One region of the Novosphingobium anseongense genome, then DNA from elsewhere that is predicted to be linked to it. Evidence: riboswitches for the same ligand, from Rfam matches in the RefSeq annotation. Region 1 holds a riboswitch; each other region holds the start of a gene.
What was found. A riboswitch is a leader RNA that binds a small molecule or an ion and turns the genes downstream of it on or off. The one in region 1 is predicted to bind cobalamin.
Positions count from the first base shown of each region.

Region 2: linked by a shared signal. The riboswitch ahead of WG901_RS07020 (cobalamin biosynthesis protein CobG) and the one ahead of WG901_RS09535 (TonB-dependent receptor) in region 1 are both predicted to bind cobalamin.
Region 3: linked by a shared signal. The riboswitch ahead of WG901_RS13635 (TonB-dependent receptor) and the one ahead of WG901_RS09535 (TonB-dependent receptor) in region 1 are both predicted to bind cobalamin.
Region 4: linked by a shared signal. The riboswitch ahead of cobW (cobalamin biosynthesis protein CobW) and the one ahead of WG901_RS09535 (TonB-dependent receptor) in region 1 are both predicted to bind cobalamin.

Region 1 is NZ_JBBHJZ010000002.1:172,999-178,831, reverse strand. Features, by position in the region: gene WG901_RS09540 (PepSY domain-containing protein) at 1-1,171, opposite strand, end outside; gene WG901_RS09535 (TonB-dependent receptor) at 1,158-3,281, opposite strand; cobalamin riboswitch at 3,461-3,717, opposite strand; tRNA gene WG901_RS09530 (tRNA-Arg) at 3,829-3,905, opposite strand; gene WG901_RS09525 (MFS transporter) at 3,967-5,238, opposite strand; gene WG901_RS09520 (hypothetical protein) at 5,354-5,746, shown strand; gene WG901_RS09515 (MmcB family DNA repair protein) at 5,803-5,833, shown strand, end outside.
Region 2 is NZ_JBBHJZ010000001.1:1,475,414-1,481,246, reverse strand. Features, by position in the region: gene WG901_RS07025 (TonB-dependent receptor) at 1-2,319, opposite strand, end outside; cobalamin riboswitch at 2,539-2,754, shown strand; gene WG901_RS07020 (cobalamin biosynthesis protein CobG) at 3,002-4,081, shown strand; gene WG901_RS07015 (precorrin-8X methylmutase) at 4,081-4,710, shown strand; gene cobI (precorrin-2 C(20)-methyltransferase) at 4,707-5,435, shown strand; gene cobJ (precorrin-3B C(17)-methyltransferase) at 5,432-5,833, shown strand, end outside.
Region 3 is NZ_JBBHJZ010000002.1:1,011,701-1,017,533, reverse strand. Features, by position in the region: gene WG901_RS13660 (LL-diaminopimelate aminotransferase) at 1-98, shown strand, start outside; gene WG901_RS13655 (winged helix-turn-helix domain-containing protein) at 432-962, shown strand; gene WG901_RS13650 (crotonase/enoyl-CoA hydratase family protein) at 959-1,771, shown strand; gene WG901_RS13645 (hypothetical protein) at 1,775-2,071, opposite strand; gene WG901_RS13640 (dienelactone hydrolase family protein) at 2,131-2,856, shown strand; cobalamin riboswitch at 2,956-3,178, shown strand; gene WG901_RS13635 (TonB-dependent receptor) at 3,357-5,285, shown strand; gene WG901_RS13630 (PAS domain-containing sensor histidine kinase) at 5,320-5,833, opposite strand, start outside.
Region 4 is NZ_JBBHJZ010000003.1:230,589-236,421, reverse strand. Features, by position in the region: gene cobN (cobaltochelatase subunit CobN) at 1-2,963, opposite strand, end outside; gene cobW (cobalamin biosynthesis protein CobW) at 3,121-4,155, opposite strand; cobalamin riboswitch at 4,267-4,487, opposite strand; gene WG901_RS15100 (acyl-CoA dehydrogenase family protein) at 4,555-5,820, opposite strand; gene WG901_RS15095 (acyl-CoA dehydrogenase family protein) at 5,817-5,833, opposite strand, start outside.

The DNA.
Region 1 (5,833 bases):
TCACCGCAGACCGCGCGATCGTTTCGATCCGCGCCTTTGCGAGCGAGATGGGCTCGGCGGTTGCACCGTCGAGCAGCCGCTTGTGCTCGGGATCGCGCCAGGCGACGATGACCGGTATACCGCCGAGATGGGTGAACTCGAGCTCGCGCGCATCGCGTGCCGTACCGGCGAGGCCGCGCAGGTCGGTGGTGGCAAAGCCCGGCTTCGCGCCGACATAGCGCTCGGCGATACCCTTGTCCTCGTCGCGGAAGCCGCCCCAGGGGCTCATCGACAACCAGCCGCTGAACACCCAGGTCACCACGAAGACACCGCCGACCAGGCCGACGACATGGTGCCATTTCATCCAGCTGCGATAGGGGCTGACCGATCCCGACTTGTAGCGCTTGCTGATCCGGACCCGCAGTAACCCGATCCAGATCCCCGCGATCGCGCCGAGCATGCCCACGCCCGAGGTCCAGAGCACGGTCTGGCGCCAGGGCTCCTGATAGACGCGCAGCGCCTCGAAGTAGATCCAGTGCGGGACCGCGCCGAGCCAGTTCCAGAAGCGCTCGTGCGCCGTGGTGTTCTGCACGATCTCGCCGGTCTGCTGCATGACGTAGACGTCGGTTGCCGCAGGATCGGCCAGGCGAATGCGCCAGAACGGCGCGATCTTCTTGTAGGCGCGCGTGACGACCCACTGGTCCTGACGAACCGCGACGATCGAGGCGACCGGTGCCTGGACGAAAGCCGCAGCGATCGCGCCGGCCTGCGGCGCGTCGACCGCACGGATTTCCTGCCCGGTCTCGGCCGAGATCGCGCGGCGCCCGTCCGCGGTGGCGACACGATAGACGGGAACGTCGCCCGACATGCCCAGCCGCATCTCTTTCGGGAACGCACTCTCGCGCAAGGTCGTGAGTACGGCATCGGGCGTGACCCTGACCCGCGCCCAGTCGATCGGTACGGCCCCCGCGATCCGCTCGGGCGCGCGGAACGACGGGAACGGGACATACATCATGACGACGCCCGAAACGAACCACACTGCGAAGAACACGCACAGGACGATGCCCGTCCAGCGGTGGAAGAAATAGAGGAAGCGCTTGGTGGCGCGCCATAGCGCTCTGGTTGAAGGGGTATGGGAACGCGCCCGCGGCGCGCTCCCATCGGTGATCGCGATGCCGTCAGAAGGCGACATGGATCGTCGCCTCCACCGTGCGCGGATCGCCGAGCACCCATTGCGAGGCGCCATAGGTCGAGCGCACATAGGTCTCGTCGAACAGGTTGCGCACGCGCAGGCTGGCGCTCGCCGCTTCGACGAACTGCCAGCGAAGGCCGATATCGGTCAGCGTATAGGCCGGGATCACGCGTGTATTCGCGGCATCCTGATAACGCTTGTCGACATAGGACACGCCGCCGTCGATCACCCAGCCTTCGAGGACTTCCCAGCTGACGAAGGCATTGGCGGTCTTCGCCGCGACATTGGTCGGACGATTGCCCGCGCGCTGGAACAGCACGCCGCCGACGGATTCGGAAAAGTCGTCATAGCGCGCGCGCAGCACGGCGCCGTTGAGCGAGATGCTGACGCCCTCGATCGGTTCGAGCGAGAACGACGCCTCGATGCCCTTCGATGATTGCTGCCCGACCTGGACCTGGATCGTCGGGATCAGCGGGTCGGAGGTCAGCAGCTTCTTCTTGACGATGTCGTAGGCGGCCAGAGTCCACTGGCCGCGCCCGCCCCAGAACACGTGCTTGATGCCCAGCTCGTACTGGCGGCCCGTCGAAAGGTCGAAGCTGCTCTGTGCGAGGCTGGTCGAAACCAGCGCGCCGACCGGATCGGCGGCCGTGGCATATTGACCATAGAGCGAGAGCGTCGGGATCGGCTGATAGACCGCACCGACGCGCCAGGTCACCGCATCGGGAGTGCCCGTGAAGTTGTTCGTCGCCGTGACATAGTCGGTCTTGGTAATCTCCGGCCGGTCGTAGCGCAGCCCGCCGACGAGCGAGAATTCGTCGCTGAGCTTCAGCCGGTCCTCGGCGAAGACCGAAAACTGGCGGATCACGTTGGTATAGCGCGGCCTGGTGGTCGCGGTCGGCTGATCGATGAACAGGCCGGGCACCGGGTTCACCACGCTGATCAGTCGCGTGGCGTTGTTGCCCGAATTGCTGACGTTCTTGTAGCTGATGTGGTTGACGTCGAAGCCCACGACGACCTGGTTCTCGACCGTGCCGAAGCTCTGCTTGAGATTGGCGGTGGTCCGGTTCCCGGTCTGCTTCTGGATATGGTAGAGTTCGAGGAAGCTCGACTGGCGGATCTGCGCCGGGCTCGTCGCCGTCGCCGCGACCCAGGTCACGTTCTCGGCGTTCTGCCAGTATTTGTTGGCCCAGAGGTGATAGAAGGTGCTGCGGATCGTCAGCGCTTCGGACGGTGTCCACTCGATCTTGCCCTGGCTCCAGTTGTCGCGGAAGCGCAGCACGGCATCGGTTACGTTGTAGTTGTTTTTGCGGATCGACGTGTCGAGCGCGCCGTTGACCAGCGGCACACCGAACCAGGTGCGCGGCTTCTGCGTGCTGAAGTCGTGCGACAGCGTGATGCTGAGATCGCTCGCGGGCTTGAACCGGATCGCGCCCGACAGCGCGAGTGCGCTGTTCTCGCCGCGCGCCATCCAGCCGTCGGAACGGCGATAGCTGGCGTCGACGCGGAAGCCGACGCTATCGTTGATCGGCCCGCCGGCACCGGCCGCCACGTTGAACGTGTCGAACGAGGCGGCACCGGCGCGGCCGGCCACTTCGAGCGTGTCGCCAGGCTGCCGCCGCACGACGTTGACCGCGCCGCCGATCGCGCCTTCGCCATAGAGCACCGAGGCCGGCCCGCGCAGGATCTCGACGCTTTGGGCCATCCATGGATCGGCCGGGAAGGTCAGCGTGTTGTTGTACATGCGCATGCCGTCGTAGAGCGTCATCACCGAGTTCTGGCCGGTGAAGCCGCGCGACGAGAGGCCGAAGCCGAACACGCCCGAGGTGTTGACGATGCCCGTCGCGCGGGCCGCGGCATCCTGGATGGTCAGGTCGCCGCGCAGGCGGATCGCATTGCCGTCGAGCGTCTCGACGCTGGCCGGCGTTTCGAGCGGCGTGAGATTGAGGCGGCTGGCGCCTTCGGTCTTAACGTTGAGGCGAAGCTGGTCGACCGTGCCGACGACGACGATCGTTTCGCCTTCGGCGGCAGTGGCATCGGCTTCGCCGGCATGGGCCAGCGCAGGCGCGCAGAGAGAGAAGGCCGCGAAAGCAGCCGGTGCAAAAGTCTTCATGATACTCCCCCGTCGGCGTCTCACGACACTGGGCAGGGGCTTGCCGTTCATGAACGGTCGGCAGCGTGCACCGGCCGGACGCCCGGGGGCAACCGGCACACGAAACCGATGCAGCCCCAGCCGCTCGTTCGTCGCTCAGACGGAGTACACCGTGCCGCGGCCATCCCCTGGACCAAGGCAAGAGCGACCAGACGCCGGCAGGTCTCCTGGCTCGCGGGTCATAGCTTGATGCACGACCTTCCCAGGCCTCGCATGATTTAGCGTCCGGCCCAGTGGTTGGCGGCTCGGGATCCTACCCGTCCGCACATGTGCATCGCGCTCGCCGCTTACAGTTGCAGGGACAGCCTCGGATTCGGAAACGCAGGATCGCTCCGGCCTTCCTCACCGCGTTCCCGTTTTAAGCCTCTTGCGAGGCACCGGCGCGATCATGCGTCCGCAATCTTTGGGATCGCGAACGGCGCGGCTGATACAATGGAGATGGGCAAATCACAAGCGCCCGACGAGCGCACTGACGATGTCGCTGCGGAAAGCCGAATCTGCGGATATATGGTGCACCCGACAGGATTCGAACCTGTGGCCTCTGCCTTCGGAGGGCAGCGCTCTATCCAGCTGAGCTACGGGTGCGGGCCGCGTGCGACTAGCAGAGGGCGGCGCACATTGCCAAGCGCAATGTCGTCTATTCCGATCAGGCTGTCGCGGGATCGGCGAGTGGGGCGTCGTGGGGCGCGTCCTCGGCATCGAGATCGGGGTAGGGGCCCAGCATCAGGAACAGCAGCATCGTGCCCAGACAGGCGGGAATCTGAGCCCAGAGTACGATGTCGTAGCTCTTGGTCACGTCGTAGATGTGGTTGGCCAGCACCGGGGCGATGCCGTTGCCGAACAGCATCAGCCCGTTCATCGTACCGAACAGCGCGCCGAAGGCACGGAGCCCGAAATGCCGTGCCGCGAGATAGGCGCAGCAGTCGACCTCGGTGCCGACCGCGAGGCCGAGGATCAGGCAGGCGATCGCGGCGACGCCGGGGCCGGGGAAGGCGAGCAGCAGCAGCACGGTGACCACCGGCATGGCGACGCTCGCGGCGGCGACCTTGGCGGCGTCGAACCGGTCGAGCAGAAAGCCGCCGACGATCCGCCCGGTGATCGAGCCCAGGCCGAGCAATCCGGCGATGCCCGCGGCGCCGGCGGGGGTCAGATCGCGGGCGATCAGCACGGGGACGAGGTTGGTGGTCAGCGCGCAGATCGTCACCGAGAACAGCAAGGTCGCGCCGGCGAGCTTGAGGAACCGCGGCTGGGTGAAGCCTTCGCGCGCCGAGACGCCCTGAACCTGGCGCGGGGTTTCGGCTGCGGCGCCGGCCTTGCCGCCCTCGGCGGGCATGCGGAACAGCAGCCAGGTCACGGGGAAGGTGAGCGCCGCGCCGATCACGCCGAGGCCGACATAGGCCTGGCGCCAACCATAGTGTTCGACCAGCCAATTGGTCAGTGTCGGCACGAAAGCGGCGGCCACGCCCGTGCCGCACAGCGCGATGGCGAGCGCGATTCCGCGGTTCCGGTCGAAATAGCCGTTGATCGCCTTGGTCCAGACCGTCGGCAGGATCAGCATGTTGCCCGCGCCGAGCAGGATCCACAGCAGCCACCAAGATTCGATGCTGGTCGCCTGCGACAGCGAGGCCAGGCCGAAGGCGAAGACGAGAATGCCTGCGAGCGCGATGCGGCGCGGACCGACCTTGTCGATCGCGAGGCCGACCAGCGGCGCCGCGACCAGCGCGATCGTCGAGATGATCATCAGCCCCATCGAGGTCTGTGCGCGCGACCAGCCCATCTCGCGTTCGAGCACCGGGATCATCACCCCCAGCGAATAGCCGTGGGTCGAGCAGAGCATGATGCCGATCATGCAGGGCGGCAGGATCCGCCAGTTCTGCCGCAGCTCACCGAAGCCCGGCCGCCCGCCGTCGATCGCCATCACTCTCTCCAATTCGTATTTTCGCGGCCAATTGACCGTGCTTTGGCAGCGCGCGCAAGAGCAAGGCAGGGGCTTTTAGCGATTTGGCAAGCAAGAATGGCTAGGTCGAACAGCCATGGACGCGACTCCGATCAACTTCGATTCGGCCACGCCGCTCGGTTCGCTTGCGCTGCCGCTGCCTGGCGACCTTCCTGACGTTGCCGTCCGGAAATGGATAGCGCTGCACGACGCGGCGGCGATCGTGGCGGCCCTCGCCGGACTGGCGCCGGAAGCGCCGACCGCAGCGCTGACCGGTTTTGCCGCGGCCATCGGCCAGGCGCCGCACTGGCGCCGCGAACTCGCGGTTCAGGGCATCGAGGATCTTGCCGCCATCATGGAGCCCGGGCTCTCGGCCCTCATCGCGGTCCAGGCTGCGCGCGGCGATGCGGTCGCACCCGCGCATGCGCTGTGGCTCGAATTCGTCGCGGCCCGCGACGCGCTGCTGACGCTCTCGCTTCCGTACGACTGACTCGCCGGGCAAATCCCGGCCCTTCCCAAGTTCGCCATATGTTCCTATGAACGGGCATGGCCGAATCCGATTCCCCGCTCGCCCTTT
Region 2 (5,833 bases), on a different contig from region 1:
GGCGGGCAGCCCGGTCAGGTTGAACAGATCGACATAGCGCCGGCCGGTCCATTCGTAGCGGCCGGAAACCTCCAGTTCGCCGTCGCCCACGGGGAAGTGGAGGGTGGGGCGCAGATTGCCGAAGAACTTGGGCTCGCGGATGATCTGGTTGCCGTTGACCGCGCTGGGATCGGCGCCCGCAGTGTTCGCCAGGTTGCGATATTCGGGATCCTGCCAGGTGACCGAACCGGCCAACTCGAACCACGAGGTCGGCGCGAGGCGACCATCGACTTCGACGCCCTTGGACACGGCCTCGCCGATGAACGGCACGGCTTGGTCGTTGCGGCCGGTGATCGGGTTGAACGCGACGAACGAGGCGTTGAACGGATCGAACTTGGTATAGAAGCCTGTGACGTAGAGATAGTGTGGGCCGAAGCTGGCCTTGAGGCCCACTTCGTACTGGCGGGCCTTGGTCTTGATGATGGTCGGCGCCGTGCTCGTCGTGACACCCAGGTTGGGTGGAACTTCCAGGTTCGAGACGCGACCATAGGCGCCCAGATTGCCATTGAAGTCGTAGTTCAGGCCAACCGTCCAATTTGTCGCCGAAGGCTTGAGCTTGTTGGAAACGATTGCGCCGGTGAAGGCGCGGGTGGTGTCGTCGGCCAGGGTCGTCGCGTCGCCGAGGTTGGCATTGGCCGAGAGCAGCGCGAAGCCGTCGAGGTCGTACCATTCCTTGCGGATGCCGGCGTCGAGGCGCAGGCCGCGGGTGATGTCCCAGGTATCGTTGGCATAGACCGCGATCATCTTGGCGTCGCCTTCGCCCTGGTTGAGCGTGGTGGTATAGCGCAGCACGCCCTTGTCGGTGACCGAGCCGAGCACCGCGCCCGTTGCCGAATAGGCCAGGAGATCGAGCGTGCGCGGCTGACCGCGGACTTCGATCAGCATGTCCTGATAGACCTGCAGGCTCTTGTTGCCATAGATCGAGCCATAGGTGCCCACGCGGATGTCGTGCGTGCCGAAGCCGGTCTCGAACTTGCGGGTGACGCTCAGATCGGCCTGGGTCGAGTGGAAGTCTGCCTCAACCGCGCGATACTGACCCGACATGACGAGGCCGGAGGCCGTACTCGGATCATAGGCCGTGGCGCCGTTGGTGCCCGCGATCGCATAGCCCATCCGTGCCACGCCCGCGCCGAAGGCGGTGCGCGCAGCGGCGAGATAGCCGTTGGCGAAGGTGGTGGCATCGGCCGGGTTGGTCGTCGAATAGAACGCGTCGAAGCTGCTCTTGCCCTTGGTGAAGCCGACCTTGGCGGACACGGCATAGTCGCCGAATTCGCCCTGGTAGTGCAGGTTGGCGTTGAAGAAGCGCATGTGGCGACCATCGGCGAGATCGCGGTTCAGCCCCTGCACGGTGCCCGAGCCATCGCGGTACTTGATGTTGACGTTGCGCAGCGCCGGCGAGTTCATCGTGCCGCGATGATAGTCGATGTACCGGTCGAGAGAGACCGCAGGGTTGCGCGGATCGGCGATCGGGATCGGCAGATAGAAAAGGTTGTGGTCGTTGACGTAGGTCACGGCCACCTTGACGAAGCCGTTGTCGAAATCGTGCTTCAGGTTGGCGCGGATCTGGCCGCCCTTGTCGCTGGGGAAGCCGCTCTTGCGATAGCCGTCGTGCTGGCGCAGGAAACCGCCGATCGCGTAGTAGGTACGCTCGCCGAGCGGGCCCGACTGCACCGCATCGAGGCGGTAGAGGCCGGTATCGCCGATCGTCACCTGAGCGCGCCCGCGCGCCTCGTCGGTGCCGGTAACGGTGATGTTGTTGGCTATCGCCGCCGCGCTCGAGGCGTAAATCGGCGCCGGACCACCGCGGACGATCTCGACCCGCTCGGTCATCAGGTCGTAGCGGTTCATGCCTTCGCCCGAGTTGAAGAACACGCCGTCGATCTCATGGTACAGCGGCAGGCCGTCCTGCTGGAAGATCATGTAGCCGCGGTCGGTCGGGATGCCGCGGATGCGCGTGATGTTCTGCACTTCGCCGCCGGTCGCTTCGACCTGGATGCCGGGAACCGTGCCTAGCAGGTCGGCGAAGCTCTTGGGCGCGATGCGCTCGACCTCGGCCTGCGACAACGAATTCACCGCGTAAGGCACGTCGAAACGGCGCTGCGCGCGCGCGGCCCCGGTGACGATGATGTCGCTTTCGCCCACCGCGGGAGCGGCATCGGCTGCCGCTTCGGCCGCTGCTTCATCGTCGCGCGAAGCCGCTGAGGCCGGCAGTGCCCAGGCCAGAGCGGAGGCCGAGGCGAGAAGCGAGATAATCTGAATCTTGTTGGCTGCGACATGCATCGTAACAGTCCCCCTCATTGGATGAAGGGGCTGCTAGGAGCTATTCACTACAGCCAAATGACATCGTTGTCTTTTATGGGGCGAGGGCGACCTGTCCCATTCACGCGTTGCGATCGGAATCGGAAAGGCGCGCTACCGCGACCTGTCGATACCGTGACGCACCTTGGCTTGGTGGCTGATTTCCACTAGGGGCTGGCCGATGCCCCGGAGCAATCTTGGGCATGCCATGAATGTGCCGGTGTTCCGCGAGGAACTTAATCGGGAATGCGGTGCGGGGCTCGCCCCCAAATCCGCGGCTGTCCCTGCAACTGTGAGCGGATAGCGAGATGCACGAGTCCGAAAGGGCAGCCACTGGACGGATATGATCCGTCTGGGAAGGTGTGCATCGAGCGACGACCCGCAAGCCAGGAGACCTGCCGGCGCTCTGGTCGCTCTTGCCCTGACCCAGGGATTGGTCGCGGCACGGTCCATTCCCGTCTGGGCGACGAAACTGTGCGGCTGGGGCTGCACGGTCGCGTTGCGACGGGTGCCTGCCGCGCCTGCCCGCCGCCGCGCGTCGACCGGTCTTCCGGCAAGCCCCGCCATTCGTCGTTCGGCGCGGCGGAGATCGGGTGTGAGCCGCGAGGCCGAAGCCAGCAGGAACGTTGCGGTGAGGGGCTGGTGCCCCGACGCCTGGCGTCCGATGATGGCGGGTGACGGGCTGCTGGTCCGCGTGAAGCCGCGCCTCGGCTGCCTGACGTCCGACGCGATCACAGAACTGTGCGCCGCAGCCCGTGAACACGGCAACGGCCTGATCGACCTGACGCGCCGAGCCAACTTCCAGATTCGCGGGGTGACCGAGGCAAGCTGGCCCAAGCTGCTCGATCGCCTGCTCGACGCGGGGCTCGTCGATGCCCAAGCCGAGCACGAGCGCGCCCGCAATGTGCTGATCGCGCCCGAATGGCGCGAGGCCGACGACAGCCATCGCCTGGCCTGCGAATTGCTCGAACGCATCGGCGAGCTTCCCGAACTGCCGGGGAAGGTCGGCTTCGTGATCGATGCCGGCGTCGCGCCCGTTCTTGCCGACGAACCTGGAGATTTCCGGCTCGAACGTGCGGCCGACGGTGGGATCATGCTTCGTGCCGATGGTCGGCAGGTGGGAATGCCCGTCGATCGCGGCGGCGAAGTCGATGCCTTGATCGGGCTCGCCCATTGGTTCGTCGCCAGCGGCGGCGGCCGTGCAGGACGTATGGCCCGGCACGATGCGCCACTTCCGCCGTGGGCTGCCGGCGCCGCCCGGCTCGCATCGCCGGGACCGCACTTGCTGCCGGGACCTTGGCCGCGCGGCATGGCCTATGGTCTCGCTTTCGGTCGCGTCGAAGTCGAGGCGCTGCTGCGCCTCGCCGATGGGCAGAGCGGTTTCCGCGTCTCGCCGTGGCGCATCCTTCTGGTCGAAGGCGCTCACGTCGCGATCGAGGCTCCGGACCTGTCGACCGACCCCGCCGCGCCGCTGTTGCGTGTCGATGCCTGTTCTGGCCAACCGGCCTGCCCGCAAGCGGGCGTGGAGACCCGAGCGTTGGCGCGCCACCTCGCCCCCCATGTCGCGGGACGCCTCCACGTCTCCGGTTGCGCCAAGGGCTGTGCGCGGTCGGCCCCGGCCGACGTGATGCTGACCGGGCGCGCGGGCCGATACGACCTTGCGCTGGACGCCCGCGCCGATGCCGAACCTTTGCGCGCGGGCCTGACCGCCGCCGATCTCCTTGCCCATTTCGGAGCCTGTTGATGCCCCATGACTACGAGAAGGACGGCGCGGCGATCTATCGCCAGTCCTTCGCCACGATCCGTGCCGAGGCCGATCTCGCGCTCTTCTCGGCCGATGAGGAGCCGGTCGCCGTGCGGATGATTCACGCGGCGGGCATGGTGGAGCTTGCGTCGTCGATCCGTTTTTCGCCCGGTTTCGCAACGGTGGCGCGCGACGCCCTGGCGCAGGGCGCGCCGATCCTCTGCGACGCACGTATGGTATCCGAAGGCGTCACGCGCGCGCGTCTGCCCGCCGACAATGCCGTGATTTGTACGCTCCATGACGCCGCGGTGCCCGACCTGGCGCGTGTGCTGGGCAACACCCGCTCGGCCGCCGCGCTCGAACTCTGGCGGCCGCATCTATCCGGTGCGCTGGTCGCGATCGGCAATGCCCCGACGGCGCTGTTCCACCTGCTGAACATGCTCGAAGATCGCGATTGTCCGCGCCCCGCCGCGATCATCGGCTGTCCGGTCGGTTTCGTCGGCGCCGCGGAATCGAAGGCCGCGTTGTGGCAGGCGCAGCCGGTACCGTGCTGCGTGGTCGAGGGGCGGCTGGGGGGCAGTGCGATGACCGTCGCGGTGATCAACGCGCTGGCGAGCGGCGCCGAATGAGCAAGACGGGCACGATCTACGGCGTAGGCCTCGGCCCCGGTGCGCAGGACCTGCTCAGCGTGCGCGCCGACCGGCTGGTGCGCGGCGGGCGGCATATCGCCTATTTCCGCAAGGCCGGGCGGCCGGGCCAGGCGCGGCGGATCGTCGAGGGTATGCTCCACGCCGATGTGGTCGAGCTGGCGATGGAATATCCGGTGACCACCGAGATCGCGTTGACCGATCCGCGCTACAACGAATGCCTTTCCGCCTTCTATGCCGAATGCACGCAGCGGTTGCTGGCGGTGGCCGAGACCGGCGCCGACGTCGTCGTGCTCTGCGAAGGCGATCCCTTCTTCTACGGCTCGTTCATGCACCTGCACAGCCGGTTGGCGGGGAGCGTGCCGGTCGAGGTGGTGCCCGGCATTACCGGCATGGCGGGCGCCTGGAACGCGACCCAGGTACCGATCACCTGGGGCGACGACGTGCTGACCGTCGCCATGGCGACGCTGCCGGAAGCGGAACTGGTGCGGCGCATCCGCGACACCGATGCGCTGGTGGTCATGAAGATCGGGCGCCATTTGCCCAAGCTGCGCCGCGCGGTCGAGGCCGCCGGCCGCGCCGAGGCCGCCTGGCTGGTCGAGCACGCCGCCATGCCGGGCCAGCGGGTCACGCGGTTGGCCGAGGTCGATACGGTCACGCCCTATTTCTCGATCCTGCTGATCCACGGACAGGGGCGTAGACCGTGAGCGGCTGGGTCGCGGTCGCGGGCCTCGGGCCGGGCGGCGAAGGGCTGGTGACCCCCGAGGTCGGCACCGCGCTGGCCGAGGCGACCGACGTGGTCGGTTATATCCCTTACGTTGCCCGCGTGGCGCCGCGCGAAGGGCTGGTGCTGCATCCTTCGGACAACCGCGTGGAGATCGATCGGGCCGCGCAAGCGCTCGAAATGGCGGCGGCGGGGCAGCGCGTGGTCGTGGTCTCGTCGGGCGATCCGGGGGTCTTCGCCATGGCTTCGGCGCTGTTCGAGGCGCTCGAAGCCGGACCCGCGTCGTGGCGCGATCTCGACATCCGCGTGCTGCCCGGCATCACTGCGATGCTGGCCGCGGCGGCGCGGGCCGGAGCGCCGTTGGGGCACGATTTCTGCGCG
Region 3 (5,833 bases), 840 kb from region 1:
GCATCGCCATGGTCGAGAACGAGCAGCGCCTTCGCCAGGCCGCGCGCAACATCAAGCGCTACCTGGCGAGCATGGGCGTGAACAGCTCCGCCGCCTGACACCCGCATCCCCGTCGGTATTGGCAACACCACCGACTTGCTGTGTTCTTCCCGAGCCTTGGCGCCGATTCGACGCGCCACGGTTCGGGATAGCAAAGAACATAAGGCCGATGGGGGCGTGGAGTGCGCCACTTTCACTGGTTGTGCGCAACCGAAATCCCGGCTGCCTGGGATCTGCGGCGCTGCGGCTGGCATCTGGTGCCGCCCGCACCGATTGCGGACGCGGGTGAGGCCGTCGCGCTCGCCGATATCGCGAGCCTGGACGAACACGCCTGGTCGCGATTGCATCGCGAGCAAGGCCAACCGCGACATGATCGCATAATCATGCTCGGCGTGGCCGATAGCGACGAGCGCGCGCGGCTGATCGGTCTGGGTTTCGGTGACGTGCTCGACGAAGCGCCGGGCCTGAGCGAGATCGCGGCGCGGGCACTGCGGCTCGCCGAACAGGCACAGTCGCTGCCGCGTCGACGCGCGATCGGCCCCTTGCGGCTGGACCTGCTCGCGCGGGACGGCACGATCGCCGGGAGGCCGCTGGCGCTCCACCCGCGCGAATTCGCGCTGCTCTGGCGGCTGGCCGATACGCCGGGCGTGCCCGTGGCCAAGCCGACCTTGCTGCGCGAGGTCTGGCGACTGTTCCACATACCCGACACCAACAGCCTCGCCGTCCATATCTTCCGCCTGCGCGCCAAGCTGGCGGCGGTCGGACTCGGCGGGCTGGTGCGGACGGCGCCGGCTGGCGGCTATATGCTGGTGCCGCCACCAGGCGAATCGCCGGCTCTACCGATGGCCATTGCCGATCGGCGCTGGCATGATCTCATCGTCGGCACCCCGGATGGGATTGCGATCGGAGACCAGCGTCCATGACCCACCCCTTGCCCACCAGCGACCGCGTCGGCGCCACCATCGACGCGGATGGCGTAGCCCGCGTGACGCTGACGCGCGGCGACAAGCTCAACGCGCTCGATCCGGCGATGTTCGATGCGCTGATCGCGGTGGGGCAGGCGCTGTTCGACCTGCCCGGGCTGCGCTCCGTCGTGCTCTCGGGCGAAGGCAAGGCCTTCAGCGCAGGACTCGATCTCGCGACCTTCGAGGAAGCGCTCGGCGGTGCGGCGGCACCGCTGACCCAGCGTACGCACGGCAATGCCAACCGCTTTCAGCAGGCGGCGCTGGTCTGGCGCAAGCTGCCCGTGCCGGTGATCGCCGCGGTTCACGGCGTCTGCTTCGGCGGCGCCCTGCAGATCGCCAGCGGCGCCGACATCCGCGTCGTGGCGCCCGAAGCGCGGCTGGCGGTGCTCGAAATGAAGTGGGGGATCGTGCCCGACATGGGCGGCTTCGCGCTGTGGCGCGGCTGCGTGCGCGACGACGTGCTGCGCAAGCTGACCTACACCAACCGGGAGTTCTCGGGCGAGGAGGCGCTGGCTTTCGGTTTCGCCACGGTGGTCGATGCCAATCCGGTGGCGCGCGCCATGGCGCTGGCGCAGGATATCGCACAGCGCAGCCCGAATGCGGTGCGCGCCGCGAAATCGTTGTTCAATCGCAGTACGGAGCTTTCGCTCGACGACATTCTGGCCGCCGAAAGCTTCGAGCAGCAGCGGCTGCTCGGCACGCGCAACCAGATCGAGGCGATGATGAGCCAGACCGAGAAGCGGCCGGCGAATTTCGTCGATCCCTGAGGCTCAGCGCACCGGGATCTTGATCATAACCGGCAGCAGTTCCTTTGGCTGCGAGGCGCCGTGCGAACCGAACAGCACACTGGCCGCGGTGAACAAGGTCAGCGCGACCACGCCCCAGTGCAGCGTCTCCGCCTTGCGGACCGGCGTTGCGACTGCCGTCGGCTTGCGCAGACGCGGGACCGGCGTCGGCTCCTCCATCAGCCACGGCGGCGTCTCATCGGCCGCGACCGGCGACTTCACCGCGTTCGCGGGGGTGATGATTCCGGGCTGGGGAAGCGGGAGTGCTTTGGCGGTTTCCATGGGCTTTTAGCTAGGCTTACATGGTAAACGAAATCTTACCGCGAAGGGGAAATGGCGACGTGAACGAAGTTGAGATCGTGATCTGCGAGCATGAAACTCTGGCCCTGCGCGGCGAGCTGGCAACGCCCTCAGGCCCGGGCCCGCATCCCGCCGTGCTGGTCGTGCACAACGCCTTCGGCCTCGGCACGCACATGCGCCAGGTTATCCAGGACCTCGCCGCCGAAGGCTATGTCGCGCTCGCGGTCGATATGTACGGCGACGGCGCCTACAGCGAGGACGAGAGCGTCGTCGGCGGCCTCGTCGCGCCGCTCTGGGGCAATTCCGAACGCCTGCGCGCACGCATGGGCGCCTGGCACGATGTGCTCAAGGCACGACCCGAGGTGGCCCCGGATCGGATCGCCGCGCTCGGCTATTGCTTCGGCGGCATGTGCGTGCTCGAATTCGCACGCGGCGGCGGCGATGTTCGTGCGGTGGTCAGCTACCATGGCATCCTCACCACGGCCGCACCGGCAGCCAAGGGCGTGGTCACGGCCCATGTCGCGGTCCACACCGGCGGGCGCGATCCGCACGTACCGGCGGCCGACGTCGCCGCACTGCGCGCCGAACTTATCGACGCCGAAGCCGACTGGCAGATCGCCGAATATGCCCATGCCTACCACGCCTTTACCGATCCTGCGGCCGACGACCCGAAGAACGGCCGCGCCTACGATGCGTTGGCGGACCGGCTGTCCTGGGCCTCGACCTTGGCGCTGCTCGACCTGAAGCTGCGCGGCGCGGAAGTGTAACCCATTTCCCGCACCTGTGCCGATAATGCCGCGGCGCAACGGGCGCGCGGTTGGCACGCTCGGCTAGGCGGCCTAAGCCGCGCACCGACCGCGGGAAACCGCGGCGAAGATCGCGCCGGTGCCCCGCGAGGGGCTTAATTCGGGAACACGGTAAGGCAGAGACATCTGCCCAAGCCGAGGCTGTCCCTGCAACTGTGAGCGGATAGCGCGATGCACGAGGCTCCTCTGGAGCCGCCACTGGGCGCCGATCGCGTGCCTGGGAAGGTCGTGCATCGTGCCGTGACCCGCGAGCCAGGAGACCGGCCGGCGCATGGTCGCTCTTGCCTTGGCCCAGGGATCGGCCACGGCACGGTTCTCCGTCTGAGCGACGACCAAGCGGCGGGGCCGCTGTGGTGCGCCGGAGGTGGGTCGATTGCGCCAGCCCCGTCCGGCGCGTCGGTCGAGGGCATCAACGCCCCGGCAGCCCCCGCCCTCGTTGCCCGGCGCGGAGGGACAAGACCATGAAGACCGCCTATACCTCGCTGCTGGCGCTGGCCGTAGCCACGCCCGCTTTCGCGAGCTCGAACCCGAGCCAGCCCGCCACCAACGCCGCGGGCGAGACGATCGTCGTCACCGCCTCGCGCTCGAACGCGGGTATTGCCGCCGACCGGCTCGGCGCCTCGGTGACGGTGCTCGACGCTGCGGCGATCGAAGCGCGCCAGACGCGCGTGGTTTCCGACGTGCTGCGCGACGTGCCCGGCGTCGCCGTCAGCCGCGCGATCGGCGGCCTCACCCAGATCCGCCTGCGCGGCAGCGAAGCCAATCACGCGCTCGTGCTGATCGACGGCATCGAGGCCAGCGATCCGTTCAACGGCGAATTCGACTTCAACGGCCTGATCGCCGACCAGGCCGTGCGCATCGAAGTGCTGCGCGGCCAGCAAAGCTCGCTCTACGGCTCCGACGCGATCGGCGGCGTGGTCCACTATCTGACCCTGAGCGGCGCCGAGGCCCCGGGCTTCACCGCGCGCGCCGAGGGCGGCTCGTTCAACACCTTCGACGGCGCCGCGCGCTTCGCCGGTGCGACCGACCAGCTCGATTACGTCGTCTCGGGCGGCTACTACCGCACCGACGGCACCCCCGTGGCCCGCAACGGCACGCGCGACGTCGGCTCGGAGACCGCCGGCGTCAACGCCAAGCTGGCTTGGACGCCGAGCGAGAGCTTCAAGCTGACCGGGGTCGCCCGCTACTCGTGGAACGACTACGACGTCGCCAACACCGAGCAGAACCCGGCGAGCCCGTTGTTCGGCTTCATCGTCGACAGCCCCGGGGTGCGCGCCACCAAGGAGAGCCTCTACGGCCTGCTGCGCGCCGAGCTGACCGGGCTCGACGGCCGCTGGGTCAATGCCCTTACCGGCCAGTACGCCGACGTCACACGCAAGGGCTATACCGGTGCGCTGCGCGACACCGGCAGCAATGGCCGCCGCTACAAGGGCTCGTTCGAATCCAGTCTGCGGTTCGGGGACGAGGTCGTCGTCCACAAGCTGACCGGCGCGCTCGATCTCGAGCGCGAGGAGTTCCAGAACACCACGCCCGGCGGCTTCGCCTTCACCGGCCGGCGCAACACGACCAATCTGGGCCTGGTCGGCCAGTACGAACTGAGCATCGACGAGAAGGCCACCTTCGGCGCTTCGGTCCGCCAGGACTGGAACAACCGCTTCGCCGATTCCACCACCTGGCGCGTCCAGGGATCCTACACCCTGCCAACCGATACGCGCGTTCACGCCGCCTATGGCACGGGCGTCAAGAACCCCGGCTATTTCGAACTCTACGGCTTCGTCGACGGCCAGTACATCGGCAACCCGAACCTGCGCCCCGAGAAGTCCGAAGGCTGGGAAGCCGGGCTCGAGCAGCGCTTCGGCGAGATCGCGACGATCGGCGCGACCTGGTTCGACAACCGGCTCAAGGGCGAGATCTTCACGACCTTCCCCGCGCCGACCTTCATCGCCACCCCGGCCAACCGCACGACCAAGTCGCGCCAGCGCGGCGTCGAAGTCGCCCTGTCAGCCCGGCCCGTGCCGCAGTGGCGGATCGACGCGGCCTATACCTGGCTCGACGCCGACGAGAACGGCGCGGTTGAAGTGCGCCGCGCCAAGCACATCGCCAGCTTCAACTCGACCTGGACCACCGCCGACGAGCGCCTCTCGGGCACGCTGACCGTGCGTTACAACGGCCGCCAGCAGGACGTCGCCTTCACCGACCCGAGCTTCGTGCCGGTCAACGTGACGCTCAAGGACTACGTCCTCGTCAACCTCAACGCCGAGTATCGGCTGACAGGCGCCATCACATTGTTCGGCCGCGTCGAGAACCTGTTCGACGAGGACTACGAAGAGGTGTTCAGCTATGCCACGCCGGGCGCGAGCGCCTATGGCGGGGTCCGCGTGAAGTTCTGATCCGATGATGAGCCCTCCCCCTCCGGGGAGGGCTTCAGACCACCAGATCGAGTGTGAGCAGCAGCCCCTCGGATCGGTAGTCGAAAGCGACATGGCCGTCGCTGCCATGGAGGGCGGCGGCGATCATGCGCGAGCCGAAGCCGCGGTGGGTCGGCGTCGTGACCGGCGGACCGCCACTCTCGCGCCATTCGAGACGCAAGGTTGGCCGCTCGGTCTCGGCCAGACGCCAGGCGATCGAGACCCGGCCGTGCTCGGCCGACAGCGCGCCGTACTTGACCGCATTGGTGCCAAGCTCGTGCAGCACCATCGTCAGCAACAATGCCTTGTTGGCCGAAAGCCGCACCTCGGGTCCCTCGACCGAGACGCGTGGCGTGCCCTTGATCGAGAAAGCGGCGAGCGAGCGCTGCACCAACGCGGCGATATCGATCTCCTGCCAGTCGCTGAGCGTCAGCAGGTCGTGCGCGCCCGACAGCGCATGCAGCCGGCTGATGAACGCATCTTTCTCGGACGGCGGCGTGGTCTTGAGCGTCTGCGAGGCCAGCGCCTGG
Region 4 (5,833 bases), on a different contig from region 1:
CGGGCGGCGGCGGGGTTGTCCGCCTCGTCTTCGTCGAGCGCCATGACCGCGCGCGCGGCGCTGTCGATCAGGTCGATCTGCTCGGGGAAGGCATCGCGGAAGAAACCCGAGACGCGGAAGGTGACGTCCACGCGCGGTCGGCCGAGCTCGGCCAGCGCCATCATCTCGAAGCCGACGACGCGGCCAGAGGTCCATTCCCAGCGCGGCTTGACGCCCATCAGCGCCAGGGCCTGGGCGATGTCGTCGCCGCCGGTGCGCATGTTGGCCGTGCCCCAGGCCGAGAGCGCGACCGTCTGCGGGTATTCGCCCTCGCGTTGCAGATAGTCGGCGACGAGCAGTTCGGCCGACTTGCGCCCGAGTTCCCAGGCGACCGCGGTGGGCACGGCGCGGGTATCGACCGAATAGAAGTTGCGCCCCGTCGGCAGCACGTCGGGACGACCACGCGTCGGCGCGCCCGAAGGACCGGGCGCGACGAAACGGCCGTCCAGCCCGGCCAGCAGGGCCGCGCGCTCGGCCGGACCGCAGGCGTCGATGCGCGGGGCGAGATTGTCGACGATCTCGGCAAGGACACTCGCAACCTTCTCGCCGTAACCGTCAGGAGGAGATGCGGCTTCCACGAGACTCGCCACCAGCAATTCCAGCCGCTCGATCGTATCGCCCATGGTCCGCCAGGGATCGTCCGAAACCGAGGCCAGTCCCGCGGGCCGCGGCCCGTCCCAGCGATCGCCGAGCTTGCAGTCGAGCGGATCGAAGCCGAGCGCGAGGTCGTCAGCCAGCGCGCGCAGCAGCGAGGCCTGCCCGGGCCGGTCGTAGCCGCGCGGCGTACGCGCCAGCGCCACGATCAGGTCGCGGCGCAAACGGCCCTCGGGCGATGCCGTGAAGATGTGCAGCCCGTCGCGGATCTGCATCTCCTTGAGCTCGCAGAGATAGTTGTCGATCGCTGCGAGGGCATCGTCGTCGTCGCCGACGGCGCCGGCGTCCTGGTCGAGCCCCTGCCCGCGCGCGAGGTCGAGGATGTCGCGGCGCAGCCGGTCGAGCCGGCGCGGGTCCATACCGGCGGCGAGGTAGTATTCGTCGACCAGCGCCTCGAGCTGCTTGAGCGGACCGTAGCTTTCGGCGCGGGTCAGCGGCGGGGTCAGATGATCGACGATCACCGCGCCGATGCGGCGCTTGGCCTGGGTGCCCTCGCCCGGATCGTTGACGATGAACGGATAGAGCTGCGGCAGCGGTCCGGCGCAGATCTCGGGAAAGCAGTCGCGCGACAGCGACACGGCCTTGCCCGGCAGCCATTCGAGATTGCCGTGCTTGCCGACATGGACCAGCGCCTGGGCATCGAAGAGGCGTTCCAGCCAGACGTGGAAGGCCAGATAGGCGTGCGGCGGCGGCAGCGCCGGGTCGTGGTAGCTTTCCTTGGGATCGATGTTGTAGCCGCGCGCCGGCTGCACCGCGACGACGGTATTGCCGAAGCGATGGACCGCGAGCCGGAACGCCCCGTCGCGGACGAAGGGATCGGCTTCGGGCTCGCCCCAGCGCTCGGTCATGCCCGCACGCGCCGCTTCGGGGATCGCGGCGAAGGCCTCGCGGTAGATCGTCAGAGGCAAGGCGATCTCGCCGGGCCGATCCATAGAGGTCAGATCGTTGGTCACACCGCCGGTCATCACCGCCATCAGCCCCGCGCCGTCCTCGGGCGCGCCCGCCGTATCGTAGCCCTCCTCGCGCAAGGCGGTCAGGATCGCCGCTGCGCTCGCGGGCGTGTCGAGACCGACGCCGTTGCCGATCCGTCCGTCGCGGTTGGGATAGTTGGCCAGCACCAGCGCGACGCGGCGATCGGCCGCCGGTGTGCGCCGCAACCGCGCCCAGTTCCAGGCGAGATCGGCGACGAAATCGACGCGATCCTGCGCCACCTGCGGCACGATGATCCCGCATTGCGTGCGTTCGTCGAAGCGTTCGGCCGCCTTGAAGGCGATGGCGCGGGTGAACAGCCGGCCGTCGACCTCGGGCAGCGCCACGTTCATCGCCAGATCGCGCGGGCCGAGGCCGCGCGCGGCCGCCTGCCATTCGCTCTCCTCGATCCCCGCGAAGGCGGTCTGGAGGATCGGGCAGTCGGCGCGTTCGAGCACGCCGGGCAACCGCGGTTCGCCCGAGGGCGAGGCGGCGAAGCTCGTGGCGTTGACCACGACCTGAGGCGAGACCGCCTCGATCAGCCCGCCGAGCAGGTCGATCGCGAAAGGCTCGCGCAAGGCGCGGACGTGGACCGCGGCGACGTTGAAGCCGCGCGCTTCCAATGCCGCGATCACCGCATCGGCCGCGCCGAGCGTACCGGCGATCATCAGCGCGCGGTAGAACACGAACAGCGCCACCGGTCGCCCCTCGACCCAGCGCGCCCCGAGGTCGGCAAGGCCCGGCCGCTCGACGCCGGCGAGATAGAGCCCGGCATCGGCGATCGGCACGGGATCGTCGGGCAAGCCGACATCGTGCCCGATCAGCCGCGCGGCCTGGCGCAGGAACGACAGGGCATTGGGCACCCCGCCCTGGCGCAGGTATTCGCGCAGCTTCTCGCGGACCTCGGCCGGCACCGTCGAGGCGCGGTCAAGCGCGGGATCGGCCTCGCGCCCGTCGGCGATCGCGGCGAAGGCAATGCCCTTCTCGCGCGCGACGAGCGCGATCTCGTCGATGCCGTAGGGCCAGTAGGACTTGCCGCCGAGCAGGATCACGCAGACGAATTTCGCCTTGGCGACGACCTTCTCGACATAGAGATCGACCGAATAGGGATGCTTGAGCTGGAGCAGGTTCGCCAGCCGAACCGACGGCGCGCCATCCGGCAACAGCGCGGCGGCACCGGCGAAGCAGGCGAGTTCGCTGTCGGCCACGGTCAACACGACGATGTCGCCCGGCGCCTGATCGAGATCGATCGCCTCGTCGCCGTTCGAGACGGTGCCGGGGGTGGCGGAGAGCAGGTGCATTACGGCAAGATCCTCCCCTGAAAGGGGAGGTGGCGCGCGCGTAGCGCGTGACGGAGGGGTGTCCCGCTATCGAGGGGGCGACACCCCTCCACCACGCGCTGCGCGCGCGGTCCCCCTCCCCTTCCAGGGGAGGATCGGGACTGCTCCATCATAGCCCTCAGCCCACCACGCCGCGCAACCCCGCCTCGATCGCCGCCTGGTCGAGCCCCTTCTGGCCGATCACGACGAGCCCCGTCTTGCGCGCCTCGCCCGGCTTCCAGGCGCGGTCGAAGAAGTGCTGCACGCGCGGGCCAACCGCCTGTATCACCAGCCGGCTCGGCTTGCCCGCGACCGCGACCATGCCCTTGATCCGCAGCACGTCGTGCGCGGCGATGACCTCGCCCAGCTTGCTCACCAGCGCGTCGACATCGGCCACTTCGCCGCCGTTCAGCACGAAGCTGTCGAAGTCGTCGTGGTCGTGCTCCTCGGCGCCGTCCATGTGCGACTTGCGGCTGTCGAGATCGTCCTCGGCGGCGGCGGTGATGCCGAGCAGCGCGGCGATGTCGACCGCGCCGTGGTTCGCGTTGACGATACCGACGCCGGGGCGCGTCTCGGCCTCGACCTGCTGGCGCACCGCGGCCAAGGTCGCGGCATCGACGAGGTCGGTCTTGTTGAGCACGACCATGTCGGCGCAGGCGAGCTGTTCCTCGAACAGCTCCTCGAGCGGGCTGTCGTGATCGAGATTGGGATCGGCCGCGCGGGCTGCGGCCAGCGCCGCCTCGTCATGCGCGAAGCGGCCCGCGGCCACGGCATCGGCATCGATCAGCGCAACCACGCCGTCGACCGTCGCGCGGGTGCGGATGTCGGGCCACTGGAAGGCCTTGACCAGCGGCTTGGGCAGCGCGAGGCCGGAGGTCTCGATGATGATGTGCTCGGGCGGGTTCTCGCGGTCGAGCAGCTTCTGCATGGTCGGCAGGAAATCGTCGGCCACGGTGCAGCAGATGCAGCCGTTGGCCAGTTCGACGATGTCGTCCTCGGGGCAGGCTTCGTCGTTGCAGCCCTTGACCAGCTCGCCGTCGACGCCGACGTCGCCGAACTCGTTGATGATCAGCGCCAGCCGCTTGCCCTTGGCGTTCTGCAGCAGGTGGCGGATCAGAGTGGTCTTCCCCGCGCCGAGGAAACCCGTGATGACTGTGGTCGGCACCTTGCTCATGCGCATTCTCCTCGTCGCGGACCGCACACGCGGCCCGTCCGCGCGCACCGGCCCTGGTGCGCCGCTCAGACGGAGAAATACCGTGCCATGGCCAGTCCCTGGACCGCGGCAAGAGCGACCGGTGCGCCGGCAGGTCTCCTGGCTCGCGGGTCGTCACGCGATGCACGAGCCTTCCCGGACCGTGCTCGGTCCAGTGGCCGCTTCCCGGAAACCGGGAAGCCAGTGCAGCGCGCTATCCGCTTACAGTTGCAGGGACAGCCTGGGTTTTGAGCGGCGAACGCCCGCACCCCGTTCCCGATTAAGCCCCTCGCGGGGCACCGGCGCGATCTGCGGGCGCTCTAGAGCGGCGGCGGTGGCAGCGCAAGCATTCCTCCCCCGCCGGGGGGAGGGACTAGGACCCTAGCCCCGCTTGGGCCCGCGCGGGACCTCGCGGAAGGCGACGCCCTTGTCGCCCGAGGCCTCGCGCGGCATGCCGAGCACGCGCTCGGCGATGACGTTGCGCGAGATCTCGGTGGTGCCGCCGCCGATGCACGAGACCTGACGCATCAGGAACTCCATGCCCTGCACGCCGACGCCGTCGCTCTCTTCCTCGGTCCAGCCGGCCGCACCGGCGCCGGCGAGATCGAAGGCGATCGTGCGCTGGCGGACATTGGCCATGCCGCGGAACAGCCGCGCGACCGAGGACATGTCGGTGTTGCCCTTGCCCGCTGCCGCGCCCGAGGCGAGCCGGCGCTGCAGCTCGTTCGCGACGAGGCCGAGCGCGCGCGATTCGCCGATCAGCTCCTGCGCGGCGGGATCTTCGAGACGCCCCGCCTGGCGCGCGATTCCCACGGGCGTCACCTCGCTGCGGCCGTGCGACAGGCCCACGGGCTGCGTCACATAGGGCGAGTTGTGACCCATGCGCTCGTGGAACATCCAGCGCTGGCCGACGGTCCAGCCGCCGTCGATCTCGCCGACGCGATCGCTGTCGGGGATGCGGACGTCGGTCATGAACTCCTCGCAGGCCTCGCTCTCGCCGTTGAGGCGCTCGATCCGGCGGATCTCGACCCCCGGCTGCTGCAGCCGCATGAGGAACACGGTGAGCCCCTGGTGCTTGGGCACGTTCCAGTTGGTGCGTGCAAGGACGATTCCCCAGTCGTGCCACCAGGCGCGCGAGGTCCAGACCTTGGCGCCGTTGAGGATCCAGTCGTCGCCATCACGCACGGCCGAGGTCGTCGCGCCGGCAACGTCGGAACCGCCGCCGGGCTCGGACAGCATCTGCGCCCAGAACTCGTCGCCCTTGAGGATCGCGGGGATATGCGCGGCCTTCTGCTCGGGCGTGCCGAACTCCATGATGACGGTCGCGCAAGGCGTGAAGGTCGGCACGGTGAAGCGCGAGGGGTATTCGTGGCCCGCGAGTTCCTCGTTGAAGGCACGGTTGTGCTCGGGGGTTAGACCCTGGCCGCCGTATTCCTTGGGAAAACAGAGCCCCGCGAAGCCGGCGTCGTAGAGCTTGCGCTGCAAGGCGCGGTCACGCGCCACGGCGACGAGTTCCTCTTCGTCGTCGGCACAGTCCTGGGTCAGGTCGAAAGGCTGGATCGGGCCGAGATTGGCCTTGATCCAGGCGCGCGCGCGCAGGCGGAAGTCTTCGACGCTTTCGCCAATGGCATTGTTGCCCTCGCTCATGCCGCGGCCTCCT